Regions from separate parts of the Devosia sp. J20-27 genome, predicted to be linked through region 2. Evidence: predicted binding sites of a transcription regulator. Region 2 holds the regulator's gene; the other holds the start of a gene.
The links. The regulator HrcA, encoded in region 2, represses chaperone genes, less so after heat shock. The targets are predictions, from matches to a motif close to GTTAGCACTCNCNNNNNGNGAGTGCTAAC.
Positions count from the first base shown of each region.

Region 1 (3,002 bases), 1.0 Mb from region 2:
AGCGGCTCCTGCAGAGCGCGGCGGACCAGGTTGATGCCGGCCTGCTGGTCGGGGTTCGCACCCTTGACCGTCAGCGCGCTGGAGGCGCGGAGCAGGGCGACGCCGCCGCCCGGGACGATGCCTTCTTCAACGGCAGCGCGGGTGGCGTTCAGGGCGTCGTCGACGCGATCCTTGCGCTCCTTGACTTCGACTTCCGTCGAGCCGCCGACCTTGATCACGGCAACACCGCCGGCGAGCTTGGCCAGACGTTCCTGCAGCTTTTCCTTGTCGTAGTCCGACGAGGTCTCTTCGATCTGCGCCTTGATCTGCGCAACGCGACCCGTGATGTCGTCCTTGGAACCGGCACCATCGACGATGGTCGTGTTTTCCTTGGAGATTTCAACGCGCTTGGCAGTGCCGAGCATGTCGAGGGTCACGTTCTCGAGCTTGATGCCGAGATCTTCCGAGATCACCGAACCACCGGTCAGGATGGCGATGTCCTCGAGCATGGCCTTGCGGCGATCGCCGAAGCCCGGAGCCTTGACGGCAGCAACCTTGAGGCCGCCGCGGAGACGGTTGACGACAAGGGTCGCCAGCGCTTCGCCTTCGATGTCTTCGGCAATGATGAGCAGCGGACGCTGGCTCTGCACGACGGCTTCGAGGATCGGCAGCATGGCCTGCAGGTTCGAGAGCTTCTTCTCGTGCAGCAGGATCACCGGGTCCTCGAGGACGGCGGTCATCTTTTCTGCATTGGTCACGAAGTAGGGGCTGAGGTAGCCACGGTCGAACTGCATGCCTTCGACGACTTCGAGCTCGGTCTCGGCGGTCTTGGCTTCCTCGACGGTGATCACACCCTCGTTGCCGACCTTCTGCATGGCATTGGCGATCATCTCGCCGATGGCAGCTTCGCCATTTGCCGAGATGGTGCCGACCTGTGCGACTTCGCCGTTCGACGAAATGGTCTTCTTGGCCTTGGCGAGGTTCTCGACGACTTCAGTCACGGCCAGATCGATGCCGCGCTTGAGATCCATCGGGTTCATGCCGGCGGCGACGAGCTTGATGCCCTCGTTGACGATGGCCTGGCCCAGGACGGTCGCGGTGGTGGTGCCGTCGCCGGCAACGTCATTGGTCTTGGAAGCGACCGAGCGCAGCATCTGCGCGCCCATGTTCTCGAACTTGTCTTCGAGTTCGATTTCCTTGGCGACGGTGACGCCGTCCTTGGTGATGCGCGGGGCGCCGAACGACTTGTCGATGACGACATTACGGCCCTTCGGACCGAGCGTCACCTTCACCGCATTGGCGAGGATGTTGACGCCACGGACCATCTTGTCGCGGGCATCGGTGGAAAACTTTACGTCTTTAGCAGCCATGAGAGGCGCTCCTTACGGTTGAATGGGAGAAAACGCTGCGAGCCGGAGGCTTACTGCGTGATCACGCCCATGATGTCGCTTTCCTTCATGATCAGCAGGTCCTGACCATTCAGCTTGACTTCGGTGCCGCTCCACTTGCCAAAGAGCACACGATCGCCCTCCTTGACGTCGAGGGCGACAACCTTGCCGCTTTCATCGCGGGCACCAGGGCCGACCGAGACGATCACGCCCTCGGAGGGCTTTTCCTTGGCAGTGTCGGGGATGATGATGCCGCCGGAAGATTTCTCTTCGCTGTCGACACGCCGAACGACAACGCGGTCGTGCAGGGGACGGAAAGCCATGATAGCTCCATATTCTTTGTTGAAATCCGGTGCCTGTTAGCACTCGTCGTTTGTGAGTGCTAACAAGCTGCTCGGGGATATATGGCTGGCACCGGGCAGAGTCAATATTTTGCCGCAGCGAAATCGTCTCGCGGCGCAAAGCCGGGGCGCGGCGTTGCATTAGCCCGTGCGAGCGGCTAACCAAGCGCGACTTCGCACCCGGACTTCTGCCTTGAACGACCGATCCGACATACAGCCCGCGATGGCAGCTGCGTGGATTGCCCCGCAACTGGCTGTCATCGTGCCCAGCTACAACGAGCGCGACAATATCGTGCCGCTCTATGACAAGGTGGCGACAGCCCTCAAGGGCATCGCCTTCGAGTTCATCGTGGTCGACGACAATTCGCCCGATGGCACCGCCGCCGTGGTCAAGGATCTGGCGCGCGAGCGGCACAATGTCCGGTGCATCCACCGCATCGGCCGGCGGGGCCTGAGCTCGGCCGTCGTCGAGGGCATCTCCGCCAGCGCTGCGCCGTTTTTCGCGGTGATCGACGCCGATCACCAGCACGATAAGTCGATCCTGCCGCAGATGTATGCCCGGGCCCAGGCCGGCGACGATATCGTCGTGGGCACCCGCTACGCCGGCGACGGCAGCGCCGGCGACGGCCTGTCCTCGACGCGCGAGGCCGGCAGCCGGCTTGCCACGCGGCTCTCCAGCATACTCACCGGCACCCGGCTCTCCGATCCGATGAGCGGCTTTTTCCTGATGAAGCGCGAGGTGTTCGACGAGATCGCTCCGACGCTGAGCAAGGACGGCTTCAAGATCCTGCTCGACATCATCGTCTCGGCCACCCGCTTCCGCAGCCGCGCCGACCGGGAGCTGAGGATCGGCGAGGTGCCCTATACCTTCCGGCCGCGCTTTGCCGGCGAGAGCAAGATGAGCCCGCTCATCGTCATCCAGTTCCTCGGCCTGCTGATCTCCAAGCTGACCGGCGGCCTGCTGCCCACCAGTTTCCTGCTGTTCGGCATGGTCGGTGGCAGCGGCGTCGTCGTGCATCTGGTGACGCTCTGGGTCACGCATCAGTATCTGGGGTTCAATTTCACCAATGCCCAGCTGGCCGCCACCGTCGTCGCAATGACGACAAACTATGTGCTCAATAACGAACTGACCTATTCCGACAAGAAGCTGCGCGGCCGTCGCTACTGGACCGGGCTGCTGAGCTTTTATGCCGTCTGCTCGATCGGCGCCCTGGCCAATGTCTCGGTCGCCACCTGGATCTATCAGGCCAGCCCCGACCTCCTGCTCGCCGGCATACTCGGCGCACTCATGAGC
Region 1 covers NZ_CM147875.1:3,940,791-3,943,792, reverse strand. The annotation lists gene groL (chaperonin GroEL) at 1-1,349, opposite strand, end outside; gene AC0L4C_RS19590 (co-chaperone GroES) at 1,400-1,690, opposite strand; gene AC0L4C_RS19585 (glycosyltransferase) at 1,932-3,002, shown strand, end outside.
Region 1: AC0L4C_RS19590 (co-chaperone GroES) is a predicted target of HrcA. The motif match lies at 1,726-1,754, and genes of this name have one in related genera.

Region 2 (3,002 bases):
AGCGCGATATAGGCGCCGGTGATCGAGGCCGTGCGGGTGCCGCCATCGGCCTCGAGCACGTCGCAGTCGATGGTGATCTGGTTTTCGCCGAGTGCCTGCATGTCGACGACGGCGCGCAGCGAGCGGCCGATGAGGCGCTGGATTTCCTGGGTGCGGCCAGACTGCTTGCCGGCTGTGGCCTCGCGCCGGGTGCGCGAACCGGTGGCCCGCGGCAGCATGCCGTATTCGGCGGTGACCCAGCCCAGGCCCTGGCCGCGGCGCCACGGCGGCAGGCTGGTTTCGACCGATGCCGTCACGAAGACCTTGGTGGAGCCGAAGCAGACGAGGCACGAGCCTTCTGCCTTCGGGGCCACGTTGCGTTCGAGCGTGACCGCCCGCATCTCGTCTAGTGCCCGTCCGGAAGGCCGCATAAAATACTCGCTTTCTTGCTGTTAACCGCCTCTTAACCTTAGTCGGACGCACGAACAATGCCGCAGCGCTATCGCCAACCGCCGTTTTTGCCTAAATGGTGAAGATGAGCGGCGCCATCTCGGCGCCATGCCGATGAATGACAGATGAACAAGGTACCAGAGGACTTTCTCGCGGTTCTCAACAGCCGCAGCCAGGATATCTTCAAGCGACTGGTGGAGCGCTATATCGAAACCGGCTCGCCGGTGGGCTCGCGCGACCTGAGCCGCATGCTGTCGGTGGGGCTGTCGCCGGCCTCGGTGCGCAACGTGATGGCCGATCTCGAGGACCTCGGACTGATCGCGGCGCCGCACACCTCAGCGGGGCGGGCACCGACGCAGGAAGGGCTGCGGTTCTTCGTCGATGCGATGCTGGAAGTCGGCGGCGTCGACGAGCGCGAGCGGCAGGCGATCGAAAAGCAGATCCAGGGGCCGGCGCGCGAAGGCAAGGTCGAGGACGTGCTGACCGAGGCGAGCCAGCTGCTCTCCGGGCTCAGCCATGGCGCCGGCGTGGTGATCGCCCACAAGTCGGACCTGATGCTGCGGCATATCGAATTCGTGCGGCTGGATGCGCAATCGGCGATGGTGGTGCTGGTGGGGCAGGACGGATCGGTGGAAAACCGTATCGTCGAACTGCCGCCGGGGCTGACCTCGAGCGCGCTGACCCAGGCGGGCAACTACCTGGCGCATCTGGCGACGGGCAAGACGCTGGCCGAGGCGCGGCTGGCGCTGCAGAACCAGCGCGCCGAGCAACTGGCCGAGCTCGACGACCTGACCCGCAAGCTGGTCGAGGCCGGCATGGCGCAGCTGTCGGACAACGGCAAGACGGCGCCGACCCTGATCGTGCGCGGCCGCGCCAATCTGATCAACGATGCCATGGCCTCGGAAGACCTGGGCCGCATGCGGCAGCTGTTCGACGAGCTGGAAAGCAAGGAAGGGCTGATCGAGCTCCTGGGAGACGCCGAAAAGGCGCAGGGCGTGAAGATCTTCATCGGCTCGGAGAACAAGCTGTTCTCGCTCTCGGGATCGTCGGTCATCCTGTCGCCGTACAAGGATGCCAACGAGAAGGTGGTGGGCGTGCTGGGCGTCATCGGGCCGACGCGGCTCAACTATGCGCGCATCGTGCCGGTGGTCGACTACACCGCCAATGTCATCAGTGCGATGATGTCGCGAAAGTCCGGACAGGACCGCAAGGCTTGAATCTTGCGGCGCGTTGGCCGATATGCGGGGCAATTGCGAACAACAGGTTGCGAAACGACAATGATGAGTGACGAGACTGCCGCCGGTACAGACACCCAGGATGACGTGACGCCGGCCGAAGGTGCCGCCACCGACGCTTCGGCCACGCCCGAGGCGGATCCGATCGAGGCGCTGCGCGCCGAGAACGCCGACATGCGCGACCGGCTGCTGCGCGCCGTGGCCGAGATGGAAAACCTGCGCAAGCGGACGGAACGCGAAGTGGCCGACACCCGGTCCTATGCGATTGCCGGTTTTGCCCGCGACATGCTGACGGCCACCGATTCGCTGAGCCGGGCGCTGACGATGCTGCCGGCCGAGGCGCGCGAAACCGCCGACGGCACCACCAAATCGCTGATCGACGGCATCGAGATGACCGAACGCGAGATGCAGCGGCTGCTGGCCAAGCACGGCGTCAAGCCGATCGAGGCGGAAGGGCAGAAGTTCGACCCGCATCGCCACCAGGCCATGTTCGAAGTGCCCGATCCGACGCATCCGGAGGGCACCGTGGTGCAGGTGGTGCAGGCCGGCTTCGCCATTGGCGACCGGGTGCTGCGCCCGGCCATGGTGGGCGTCGCCAAGGGCGCCCCGACCGCGACCGAACACGCCCAGGACGGTGGCATCGACAAGCAGGTCTGATTTTTCAGGACCGGCCAGAACGTGAGGGCGCCGCAAGGCGCCCTTTTTCATGGCCCGACGGTCAGCCGTGGAGCAGGGCCTCGCAGCTTTCGACGGGGTAGCTGGCGGCGGGGGTTTCGAGCTGGATGTAGACCGCGTCGTCATAGGACTGGATGATCGAGGAGATGCGATCGTCGGTGACGCGGTCGGCGCGCAGCAGGGCGATGCCTTTTTTGGTCAGGATGGCGGCGAGCCGGTCGTAGAGCTCGGTTTCCTCGTTGTCGCTCTGTTCGGAGGCGTCATTGGCAAGCTGCGCGTAGGCGCTGGCGCACCAGAGGACGTGGTCGGTCTCGTGCGAAATCGCCTGCGCGGCGGCAGGCGCAGCGGCAAGGGTCAGGAGTGCGGAGAGGGCGAACAGTCTTTGCATATCAGGATATATCTTGTGAGGTGATCCGACGGACGCCGGCCTTGGTCATGTCGGACCATGCCGCCGCCAGCGAGCCGTTTGTATCGATGGCTCGTGTCAAATCTTCGACCACAAATGTCTCAAACCCGGCGGCGCGGGCGTCCAGTGCCGTCCAATTGACACAAAAGTCGGTGGCGAGGCCGGCGAGAAACAGCCGTTTGAAGCCGCGTTCGCGCAGATAGCCTTCGAGACCGGTCTTGGTCTTGCGGTCGGCCTCCTGGAAGCCGGAATAGGAA
Region 2 covers NZ_CM147875.1:1,000,164-1,003,165, forward strand. The annotation lists gene rph (ribonuclease PH) at 1-410, opposite strand, end outside; gene hrcA (heat-inducible transcriptional repressor HrcA) at 555-1,646, shown strand; gene grpE (nucleotide exchange factor GrpE) at 1,707-2,321, shown strand; gene AC0L4C_RS04865 (hypothetical protein) at 2,383-2,727, opposite strand; gene pncA (bifunctional nicotinamidase/pyrazinamidase) at 2,729-3,002, opposite strand, start outside.